Regions from separate parts of the Solibacillus sp. FSL W7-1436 genome, predicted to be linked through region 1. Evidence: riboswitches for the same ligand, from Rfam matches in the RefSeq annotation. Region 1 holds a riboswitch; the other holds the start of a gene.

The links. A riboswitch is a leader RNA that binds a small molecule or an ion and turns the genes downstream of it on or off. The one in region 1 is predicted to bind S-adenosylmethionine.
Region 2: linked by a shared signal. The riboswitch ahead of metA (homoserine O-acetyltransferase MetA) and the one ahead of MKX73_RS05130 (bifunctional homocysteine S-methyltransferase/methylenetetrahydrofolate reductase) in region 1 are both predicted to bind S-adenosylmethionine.

The regions. Positions count from the first base shown of each region.
Region 1 covers NZ_JBBOWV010000001.1:1,026,580-1,032,841, forward strand. The annotation lists gene metH (methionine synthase) at 1-83, opposite strand, end outside; gene MKX73_RS05130 (bifunctional homocysteine S-methyltransferase/methylenetetrahydrofolate reductase) at 76-1,920, opposite strand; SAM riboswitch class I at 2,023-2,120, opposite strand; gene hemG (protoporphyrinogen oxidase) at 2,208-3,593, opposite strand; gene MKX73_RS05140 (chemotaxis protein) at 3,737-4,231, opposite strand; gene MKX73_RS05145 (tetratricopeptide repeat protein) at 4,375-5,217, opposite strand; gene MKX73_RS05150 (LysR family transcriptional regulator) at 5,223-6,110, opposite strand.
Region 2 covers NZ_JBBOWV010000001.1:3,214,030-3,220,291, reverse strand. The annotation lists gene MKX73_RS15900 (YczE/YyaS/YitT family protein) at 1-313, shown strand, start outside; gene MKX73_RS15895 (ABC transporter ATP-binding protein) at 434-1,204, shown strand; gene metA (homoserine O-acetyltransferase MetA) at 1,470-2,411, opposite strand; SAM riboswitch class I at 2,569-2,676, opposite strand; gene MKX73_RS15885 (nucleoside-diphosphate sugar epimerase) at 2,740-3,492, opposite strand; gene MKX73_RS15880 (AAA domain-containing protein) at 3,513-6,262, opposite strand, start outside.

The DNA of each region.
Region 1 (6,262 bases):
TCTGCCTGAAGCATCGTCCCCATGGCACCATCGATGATAAGTATTCTTTTTTGTAATTGCTCATGAATCGGGTGATTATACATTCGACTGAACTCCTTTACTTTCCACATCATATTGTTTTACATAGTCCATTAATTCCAGCGTCATATCATAGCGTAAAAACGGTGTAATTAAGTAAATACCGTTAAAGTATTTGCATGCAGTATCGAGCAGCTCTTTCGCAATCGCGATTCCTTCTGCTGTCGATGCTTCCTTGTCATCCCCGCAGGCAGCCATACGCGCAAGTACTTCATCGGACAATTTAATGCCCGGTACTTCATGATGTAAAAATTCCGCGCTGCGTGAAGAAGTAAGCGGCATAATCCCGATATAGATCGGTGTTTCCAAATGCTTTGTCGCTTCATAGATTTCGATAATTTTTTCTTTCGTATAAACCGGCTGTGAAATAAAGTAATCTGCACCATGCTCGATTTTCTTCTCTAAACGGGCAACTGCACGGTCCAGCACGCGGACATTCGGATTAAAGGCAGCGGCTACCGAGAAATTCGCCTGTTTGCGCAGCGATTTCCCTGTAAAAGAACCGCCTTTATTTAGCTGTTTAATAAGAGAAATAAGCTCCATTGACGAAACATCATACACACTCGTCGCTCCCGGGAAATCCCCCACTTTTGTCGGGTCCCCTGTGATGACAAGAATATCATGGAGTTCCAGCGCATCAAGTCCCATTAAATGTGACTGAAGCCCGATTAAATTGCGGTCACGGCAAGTTAAATGCGGCAATGAACGAATTCCATGCTCTTTTAAAATAGCAGCCATCGCGATATTACTGATTCGCGGCGAAGCAAGTGAGTTATCAGCCATCATAATGACATCGGCGCCCGCTTTTGCCAGTTGTTTAGCCCCTTCGACAAATCCGTCAATTTCCAGATGACGCGGTGTATCAAGTTCCACAATAACAGAACGTTCACGTTTAGCCTTTTCATGGAGCGGCTCTTGTTTACGAGGCTCCGGAATACGGACAAATTGTGTTTGCCCATGTTTCGCTTCTTTCGTTTCGATCGGCTGCATATTCGCCAAACGTTTTTTTACAGCCGCAATATGCTTCGGGGTCGTTCCGCAGCAACCGCCAATTAAACGGACTCCCTGGTTTACAAGTTCAACGGCTGCTCGTGCGAAATAGTCGGTTTCCGATTCATAGACAACACGGCCATCTTCAATATCCAATAATGACGCATTCGGGTAAGCCGATAAAAAAGCCTTATCCGGTAAATTGACTCCTTCAAATGCCTGAATCGTATGGAAAGGACCTAAGCGACAGTTGCTCCCCACAATGTCCGCACCTAATCTTTCCAAATCCTGAAGTGCTTCGTTCAGAGACATTAAATTTTGAAGGACGCCCGGTTCCTGCATCGTCACCTGGGCAATGATCGGTAAATCAGTCATTGAACGTAGTAGATGGACACAGTGCGATAATTCTTCAAAATCGTAATACGTTTCCAGTAAAAATCCATCCGGGTTACCAGCTAGTAATACTTCGGCCTGCTCTTGGAATGCAGTTAAAATTTCGTCTAATGTCGCATCACTTTTTCGGATTCCGCGAATACCACCGATCGTCGCCAGAACATATTGCCCATCCAGGGAAGCAGCACGCTTTGCAATTTTTAAAGCAGCTTCGTTAAATTCCTTCACACGATTTTCATAGCCATAACGCGCAAGCTTAATCCGGTTTGCTCCATATGTATTTGTCTGAATAATATCTGCACCTGCCGCAATATATTCACCATGAATTTTCTCTATAATATCAGGACGTGCAATATTCATCTCTTCATGACAATAATCCAATCCATATGAATAAAGAAGTGTTCCGATTGCCCCGTCTGCTGTTAAAACCCGTGTTTGTAATTCTTCAAGTAAACCCATTGCCCTCACTCCATCATTTACAGTATTTTCAGTATATTAACGATATAAAAAAGCCTTCTTTCATTAAATAAAAGAAGGCATAATAGTTATCAACTTAATCCCTTCTCATCTTCTGGCATCCGCCACTGGATTTAGCACCTGACTTAACGTTGGTTGCTGAAGTTTCATCGGGCCAGTCCCTCGACTTCTCTTGATAAGAAAATAATATGAATTTTTAAAATAATTAAATGAATCATAACGTTATCTAATAGTTCCGTCAATACCCTTTAGCTGAATGAAGTATTTCTTTACATAATTCGACTAATAATCTGTTCAGCCGTTTTTTTGCCGTTTGAAATACAGGCACCGATTCCTACACCGAAATAGGCACATCCTGCCAAAAGAACATTCGGGTAATCTGTTCCCAGTTGCTGTATAACTTCCGATAATGCTTCATTATGCGCCAAATCATAACGGGGCATTTGGTCAATCCACTTTGTTACATTGACGACTGTCGGTTCCGCTTCAATACCCAGGCTGAGACGGATATCTTCCAATGCGACTTTCGTCAATTCTTCATCAGACATGGCTGCCAACTCTTCATAATGCGGATTAATATTTTTATAAAACAGGCGAACGAGTAAATTGCCTTCTGCAGACGTATGTTTCCATTTACGGCTCGTCCATGTAGACGCATTGCAAACTAAATCACTATTATGCGAAACGATAAATCCTGTCCCATCTGCCGGTAAAATATTGTCCGGTACATCAAAGCCCACATACATCGTTAAAGCGGATGCCGTTGTAAACTTTTTCAGCTGGTCTTCCAGCGCTTCATTCTGTATGACTTGGCGTACCGTTTCATTCGGGACCGCCAGTACAACAACATCCGCTAAAATTGTTTCATCTTCCAGCACGACTTCATATTGCTCGCCTAATTTATTGATTTGCTTTGTCACTGTCTTTTTCATGAATTCAACTTCCGGCAGCTGTTCTTCTAAACGATCGATCAGTGCCGATAACCCCGAACGGAAAGAAATAAATTTCTTGTTCGCAGCTTTTTCGAATTGCTCACGATGTGCCTCGAACCCTTTAATAATCGATCCGTAGTCGTTCTTATAGTCCACTAAATAAGGCAAAGTGGATGCCAGACTTAATTGATATAAATCGCCTGAATAAACACCAGCCAATACAGGGGCAATTTGCTTGCGGACAATTTCTTCTCCTAAAAAGTATTCCAAAAACGTACCGATCGAGCTTTCTTTTGTAAATCTAGTATTCGGGATTTCTAAATCTTGAAGTGCTCTCTTCTTTCCTTCTTCAGAAATTAATGTACTCGACATGAGCGATTCCACACTCATCGGAATACCGAATGTCGATCCTGCCGGGATTGCATGCAGCTCATTATTCGTATGAATGTAAGAAATGCCTGTTTCGTTATAGACAAGCTCTGATTCAAAATCAAGTTCTTTTACGAGCTTCAATACCTCCGGATGGCGAGCTACAATTGAGTCAGCCCCCGTTTCCATAATAAAGCCTTTATCCTTTTCGGAATGAATTTTCCCGCCTAAATATTCGTTCTTTTCAATCAGTATTAACCGCGCTTCCACGTTTTGCTCATGCATTTTATTTTTTAAATAATGCATCGTACATAGCCCGGTAATCCCGCCACCTACAACTACTACTGTTTTCATATCCATTCTCTCCTATTTCGATCACTTCTCTTTTATAAGTATAAACTTTTTTATACAAAATATGGTCTGTAGGGTATTACAATTTTCACAAACACATAAGAAAAGCCATCCTACCTGAAATTATGGTAGGACGGCTTCTTATACTATTTATAAGATAGTTGCTTTGTTAGGGAAATAATTTCTGCTTCCAAAGACATAGAGCGTTTATCAAAATAACGGATGCGTTCACTGCTGCGATTTTCCAAGTGTTTGTTAAGATCTAACATATTCACCGCATCGCTCGCAAATAGTTTTAAAGTACGAACACCAGATTCAATTTTCCGGACTTCTTTCCCGTATATAAGTGCGGTATTATCTGCTGTTTTACCCTTCTTCAATTCCAAAATATTAGTATTGATAAGCTCATCAATCTGATTGTAGCGTTTTTCTTGTTTATCCGTCATCATTTGGATTTTTTGCTTGTATTTAACAACATCTTTATGATCTAATCCTGTTTGGATATAACTTTTTAAATATTCTACGATTGTACATAGCGTCGTCAAATTCTCTCGCTGTTCTAATAGCATTTGCTGTAGTTTTTGAATACTACTATCCTCATTATGTTCAGAAGAGAATTGGTGGACTGCAAACATAAACATGAAAATTCCCCCTTCTTAATACTTTCCCCTTATAATATATTTCCTATTTTTCACTAAAATTAAACCTATTTTTCAAGATAAAATGGGTCTAAATTATGACAGGATGATAGAAAATGGAAACTTTTATTGTCTCTATCTCATTATTATTCATTTATATCGTTATTTAGAACTATTAGCTTTTCCCGCCACTTGGTTACTTCAGCTGGGTCCGTCAACTCATAGTAGTTTACAATTTTTTTTGTTGCTTCCATATCTCCAAGTAGACTTGCCTTTTTATAGTAATGGATTGCTTTATCGTTATTTCGGGTGACACCACAACCATGTTCATAGCAGTAGCCGATATTAAATGTTGCATCGACATGGAACTGTTCACTCGCTTTTAAAAACCATTCCACCGCTTTTTCCTGATCTTGCTGTTGCCCCAGTTCTCCTGAAAAACAAATCATACCAATGCGATACATTGCCTCGACATCCTGCAGTTCTGCGCTGCAAGAATAATAAGCAAAGGCCTGGGATTCATCGCATTCCGTTCCCAATCCTTGTTCATACATCATTCCTAGGGTAAACATTGCTTCGGCGACTCCTAATTGCGCTGCCTTCTTGAACCAGCTGAGCGCCCGTTGTTCATCAACTGCTGTTCCTTCACCGTTCAAATACATATCTGCTAAATTATTCATTGCATCCGGGTGACCCAATTGTGCAGCACTTTGATAGAGTAAAAATGCTTGGTGCTCGCTCCCTTTTTCGCCAAGCTGTTCAAAATAACAGTTTCCCAGTTCATACATAGCTTCTCTGTTTTGCTGCTCAACCGCCTTATTCAGCAAGTCGTACATTTCGTCATATTGTCCATGAACTTTGTATAACAGGGCGATATTTACGATTGCCTGCCCGTCCTCTTTACATGCTGAGTCAAATTGCTCCAGCCACTTTTCCTCATGCTCGATTCCTTGCAGTTTAAGCCAGGCTCTAAATTGGTTGTGCTCCATATCATTCACTCCTCCTTTTGCTTAAAATAATCCAGTAAATACTGTTTGAACTCGGATACAGCTGGAGGCAAATAACGATTTTTTGCCCATGAAACACAGACGGAACGGAAACATGGCGGATCAAGCTTTAAACGTTTTACTTTATAATGATCAAGCCCTTTAATATTCGGTATTACGGATATCCCCATGCCCGCACCGACAAATCCTGCTACTGTGTGCATTTCTTCGGCAGCGAATGTTGTGTTTAACGCAATTCCCCGCTCTAAAAAAAGCTCATCCACCAGTTGTCGGAGCGAATTCCCCTTTTTAATCGCAATAAATGGTTCATTCTTTACATCCTCAAATTTAACAGCATCTTGCTGTGCTAATGGATGTGTTGTCGGGACAATGACAAACAGCTCCTCCACAAATAATTCTTCGGTCTCTATTTCAATTACTCTGGATTCTATTTTTTGCGATAGGCACAAATCGATGGCCCCTTCTTCAAGCCGCTTTAACAGGTTTAACGAAGTCGCCTGTGTCAGAGAAAACTGCATGTTCGGAAATGCCTCACTTGTTGACGCAATCAGTTCCGGCACAATTTCCATCCCGAGTGTATGGATAAAGCCAAATGACACTTCTCCAGAACCCGGTTTAATAATATCTTCAAATTCTTCTTTAATACGATCGTATTCATCCAAAATGATATTGACACTTTGCAGGAAAAGCTCACCAAAACGGTTCAAATAGATTGATCTTCCTTCACGGTTAAAAAGCGGTACTCCTAAATGCTGTTCAATGTTCGCAATCGACTTACTTAACGCCGGTTGGGAAATCGCCAAAACTTCTGCCGCACGTGTCATATGTTGCATTGTAGCAACGGTTTTGAAATATTGAAGCTGTTCAATCTCCATTTTACATACCTCACATCATTCATAACTTTTTTGCATCAATATAATAAAAATAATAAATTGTACTTATATATTTATACCTTTATAATAATCGATAACAACAGCTTTTCATAACAAAATTATTTTAAGATTTCAAGCATTTTTTTGAAGTTTTA
Region 2 (6,262 bases), 2.2 Mb from region 1:
ACAAACGTTGGCGTTTGCTGTCGGCGTAGTCCTGCTGGGCTTCGGCTGCGGAATGTATATGGTCGCAAACCTTGGTGTAGGACCTCGTGATACGCTAATGCTGCTGTTAGTGCACCGTCTCGGCTGGAGTGTCAACCGCGCACGTACGACAATGGAAGTAACGGTTGCCGTATTAGGGTTTGTATTGGGCGGACCAGTCGGAGTCGGTACGGTATTTATGGCGTTCGGCTTAGGGCCTGTCGTACAATGGGCGCTCAAATGGAACGGAAAGCTGTTCCACCGCGCAGCAGGTGTCGAAGGCGTTATTATATAAATAATGAGGAGAGCAAACATTATGCGTTTGCTTTTTTTTGTATTTAATTGTTACAATTTTCAAAAAATACTTTCGTAATAATGGAAAAAAGTGCATAGTAATAAGTGGAGGTGTTTTTAAATGATACATATTGAAAATATCCATTTATATCGCAATGACAAACAGATTTTAAACGATTTAAGCTGGCATGTACAAAAGGGACAGCATTGGGCTATTTTAGGGTTAAACGGCTCCGGCAAGACGACATTGCTGAAAGTAATTAACGGCTATATTTGGCCGAATGAAGGTAAGGTCCAAGTATTGGGTGAAACATACGGGAAAACATATATACCGAAACTGCGGACGCGGATCGGCTGGGTGAGCAATGCGATGATCGATAACTTCAACTGGCAGGATAATGCGATTGAAATCGTGCTCAGCGGAAAATTCGGTGCCCTTCGTCTGTTCAATGATGTGACGGAAGAAGAAATCGATCATGCGGTTTCGATCATGAAGCATTTTCACTGTGACCATTTAGCGAATAAATCATTCGAACATTTGTCGCAAGGTGAACGCCAGCGTGTGCAAATCGCAAGGGCGATTATGGCGGATCCGGAAATTCTAATATTGGATGAGCCGTGTGGCGGTCTGGACTTGATCGAACGGGAAAACCTGCTGCAAACGATTGAACAGATTGCAGAAGCAGACAACGGCCCTACCCTTATTTATGTGACGCACCATGTAGAAGAAATTCTGCCTTGTTTTAGCCATGTGCTATTAATGAAAGACGGAAAAAATATCGAAGCCAATGCACGCGAAGTTGTGTTAACAGACGAATTATTAAGCGATTTCTTCGGGCGGGAAATCAGTTTGCAGATCGAACGCGAACGTGCCTGGGTCGCGATTAAATAAAGAAGTTGGAAAATAAGTAAAAGTACCCTTGGATAAGAAGAAAATCCTTATTAAGAAATGGATACTTTTTAAAATTGATTGGAATGGAGGGGAGGCGACTCCTGCGGGAATAGCACGACGCCTGAGACTACAGGCTCAGGCCGTGCCCGCGGAAAGCGTCCGACCCGGAATGGAAATCAATTTTTAACGCTCAGCAAAAAAAGCTATTTTTCTCCTAGAGAAAAATAGCTTTTTGGGTTATGTTCCAGTTTTTAATTTATAAGCATTAAATATGATATTCAATATTTTCATCGACGTAATGCCATTCGTACGGTGTTTCTTGGTATACGTAGTAGTTCAGCCAGTTGTAGAACAACAGATGCGAATGAGCACGCCAAACATTTTTCGGTGCCTGCAGCGGGTCATTATTCGGGAAATAGTTGACCGGAATCTCCGTATTGTCCGGATCCTTCTCCTTATCGCGGAAGTACTCATCCGATAAAGTCGTTGCATCATATTCCAGATGCCCTGTGATCATAATATGTTTATTGTTTTTCGACTGAACGATAAACACGCCAGCATCATCCGAGTAGCTTAGTAGACGCAAGTCAGGGTGTGCCCGCACTTCATCAATCGAAACCGATGTGTGGCGTGAATGCGGTGCCACATACTCATCACTGAAACCCCGTACTAAATCAACGGTTAAATCCGTAATCACATGGGAATAAACACCGGAGCACTTTTTCGGCAATTCGAATTTTCCGATGCCAAAATGGTGATACAGGGCAGCTTGTGCGCCCCAACATATATACATGATTGAAGTGACATGATCATTTGCCCAGTCCATAACATGCGTAATTTCATTCCAGTAGCCTACATCTTCAAATTCCATTTTCTCGACTGGCGCTCCTGTAATAATGAGCCCATCAAAACGACGGTGCTTCACTTGGTCAAACGTCCGGTAAAAAGTATCTAAATGCGATTTGGAGACATTTTTTGATTCGTATGTAGCCGTGTTTAAAAATGTCACATCTACCTGTAATGGTGTATTACCGAGTAAGCGCAGCAATTGCAGTTCGGTTTTCTCTTTTTCAGGCATTAAATTAAACACTAAAATATTTAACGGTCGGATTTGTTGCGTTTTCGCACGGTCTTCCTCCATGACGAAAATCTTCTCTTTTCTAAGCAGCTCACCCGCCGGTAAATGTTTCGGAATATTAATCGGCATTCCACTTTCCCCCTCATAAACTTTTTCAACTATCCTTTAATAATCTGTGGTATTCAGGCAATGCATTGTTTTACGAGCGAAACGAAACCGTTCCGGAACAATATAAAAAGCCCCTCTCAATCCAGCAAAACAGAATTGAGAGGGGCTTTTTTACCCGTTCTTATCTGCCAAGGTTCACACCTTGCTGGAAGTAGCACCTTTCTAGTATGACTAGAGGTTGCTGAAGCATCATAAGGCCAAGTCCCTCCGCTTCTCTTGATAAGACTATTAAATTGTCATTAGTGTATCATGTACTTTATAATTTTGCAATAATTCCAAAAATATTATTTTACTCTTCCTGCAGCTGTTCTTTTTCTATATTGAATAAGATGGTTTCCAGCCGTTCATCCCATACACGTGTCAATGTATTGTATACCCGCACAAAATGCCTGTTTTCCTTTTGATCGAACAGTAAAAAACACAGGACCGGAATATCATTAATCTGAATCGATTCCGTCGAAACAACACTTGTTATATAATGCGGTACTTCATCTTCCGCCACCGGCTGTTCCGAAAGTTGCTGTTGAATAAAATCAACGAGCAACGTCTCTTCAATCGCTTCGATTTCTTCTGTTTCGATTGTCGGGAAAGGCTCCGGAAATTCTTCCAGATCCGCAAATTCCTCCAGGTCACCCCCGAGTGGCTGTTCATGAATCGGGCTGTATTGAATGAAATAACTTGTTTCTTCAAGTTCCTCTTCAAAAATGCCCGATTCCAGCTGTGCTTTCCCTTTGGCAGTAAGTGCAAATTCCTGTTCCTTCACAATCATACCCAGTCGTAACATTTTATTCGTCAAATCATGAATAAATAACAGTTCCACCAATAAAATTTCGGCTAATAGCTCCACATTTTTCAGTTTCGCCTTCTCAAATGAAATGAGCATCATTTTCATCAAAATATCCATGACATTACGCATTACCGGATGATATTTCACTTCCAATGTGTGAATCGGAATGGCATACTGCATTTGTTTTTTGATTTCAACGGGTGGATTTTGGGTGAGTTCTTTCTGCAGCTGTAAAACTGTATTTTGTAAATCCATTCAATCCAATCCCCCTGTTTCTACACAGCAAAATAGCCGTCTTGCTCTTTTACTGTCGTTAATACATGGGCATACATATCCCTTGTTTTCGCGCTCTTTGGACGCTTTGTGAACATTTCGGTACTGCCGACCATAATGAGCAGTTCCCGTGCGCGGGACAAGGCAACATTCAGACGGCGGTAATCTTTCGCAAATCCGATTTCTCCGCGCTCATTGTCATGATTCCGCACCATGCTGACGATAATGACATCCATCTCCATCCCTTGGAATTTATCGACGGATCCTGTACGGATGTGTAAATGCGGTACACTGATTTCCTGGTCGATCAGACGATTGATGCGCTTCACCTGCTCCGCGTAGAATGATATAACACCAACCGATTTTAATGCGTCCTGTGGAATCAGCCCTTGAGCTTTCGCCTGTTCTGTTGCGGCATTTAATTCAAGCAGCTGCTGTTTAATCTGTTCCAGCTCCGCTAAATTGAATAAACTCGAACCTTCTTTCATACGCTCTTCAAAATACGGCTTGGCATTCGGAATATCAAGCCATAGTAAATGGTGATTTCGTGTAATTTTTGATGTTTCAAGGAAATGATCACGTACGGCATCTGAATCCTCCAAACCACATTGCAGCTGTTCGGATTCATTTTCGTAAAACGGTGTGATAGTTGACATAATATTTTTATGCATTCGATATTGGAGTGCGAGCATCGTTTTGTTTTGCGATGGCAAATTGTTATAAAGACGCTCGAACAATGATTCTTCCAGTAACTTTTCAAGCTCCCGTTTTTCTTCAAATGTTGTACTTTCCTTCACAACTTGCTCCAATGTCTCTTCAAATGTCGCATCGCCTACAAGCGGCGGCAGCTGGTGATGGTCCCCAACTAAAATGATTTTTGCGCCTTTTAACATCGGCAACAGCAGTTCCGGCGGTGTTGCTTTCGAAACTTCATCAATAATGACGACATCAAATGTCGGATAGTTGTCCATAAACTCTTTATTGGCCGATGCGACACAAGTTGTGCCGATCACATTGGCATGTTTTACATACAATTTGCGGATTTCGTCCAAGTCATGGGCATTGGCATTTTTCAGCAGACCGTGCCATTCGTTTTGAAGTTCTGCCGTTACCGGAAGCAGACTGATTTTCACTTCAAGCGTCTCGATCTTTTCTGTAAGAAGCCCGATCTTTTCATTTACTTCATTAATCGCCTGCTCAGGGTTCAGTTTTGTCTGCTGTTCAAGTTCTGTCCTGCGTTTTTCAAGCTGCACGCCTTCACTGTTGATTCCTTTAAAGCGCACTGTTAACTGTTCGACCGTCTCCGTACCAAGGGCAATCTGTTCATTTAACACTGCCAGCTCTTCCGCTTTTTTGTTCAGCTGAAGTTCCACTTTTTCACGGTTTTGGCGCTGTGTTTCGGTTTTCATCTGATCCAGTTCATTTGTCGCGAGCAGTTCTTCCAGTTCATCCGTGGAATGGTTTAGCGTAATCGTCGGATCGATTTTTTCATTGATCGCATCCATTTGGGCTTTTACAGCTGTCGCCTCTTCTTCCAGCTGCTGAAGATGCTGTGCTTTCACATCATTTTGTTCTTTGAACTGAAGAATGATCTCCTCTTTCAGCTTTTCGAATATAAGCACGGTTTCACGGATCGCGTCCATATACTTATTGTTCAGCTGCTCGATGTATTGCATGCGCAGATGAATCCCCTGAATGGAGCGGGTGCCGTTTTGAGCATTTACACGTTGGTCTCTAAATGCGATGCTAAGCTTCGTCAAAAACTCCTGAATCTCTTCAAGCGTATAATGATGGCCCATGTCCAGTCTGTCCGGTGTTACATGGATTCCTAACGCGGTTTCACTGTAGTGCAGTGCCTTTTCCAGACGTTCCTTCACATCTTTAATCGGCTTATACTGCTCCATTTGCGGCTGAATTCGATCAAGTGCTGTTAGTAAACGGTCCATTGCATAGTTTCGGCGAATATTGTATTCACTCATGAACTCCTCTATTTCGTACACTTTTTTCAACGAAGCAATTTTATCTACAAGCAAATCATAGTGGGACGTTTCATTCGCCTTTTCGATTTTCGTTTTAACCGCATCAAAACGCTGCTGGAATTGATCCAGTTGCGCTTTATAGTGACTTTGCGTTAGTTGCTGCTGGAAGTTTTCTCTCGCTTCTTTCAACTGTTGTGCTTGTTCTGTCAGTTGCTCGACAGTCAATCCGTCTTTTACCTGCTGTTCAAAATTCGCTACGGTTTCGGCTACTGTACTTTGTGTCGCCTGCAGTTTTTCCAGTTTGCGTTCATTGTCTTCCAGTTCTTTTTTGCATTCAGTCAATTGTTTTTTTAATGCCAGGATCTTTTCGGCCAAAACATGCAATTCTGCTTTTGCCGCTTCTTTTTGTTCAATTTGCAGTTCAAGCTCTTTTTGTTTTTGTTCAAGCGCGGCAATCTCCCTTTGCGCTTCATTGATTTCATCATTTAATAGCTGTTCTTTTCTTTCATGCAGCGAAATTTCATGCCCGATTGCTTCAAATGTCTGCTCCTGCCAATAGGACGCAACATTTTCCTCAATGAACTTTTTCCCTTCTTCTTCAATGCTCTCTGTACGGCCGTAACGCAAAATCCGAATATCTTTGTTCGATAAAAGCCGGCTTAATGCATTGTCGACCGCTAAGTTTGATTGGGAAGCAACGAGTGTTTTTAGTCCTGCTTTTGCATTTTGATAGCAAATTTCCGAAATTACCGTCGTTTTACCGGTACCCGGCG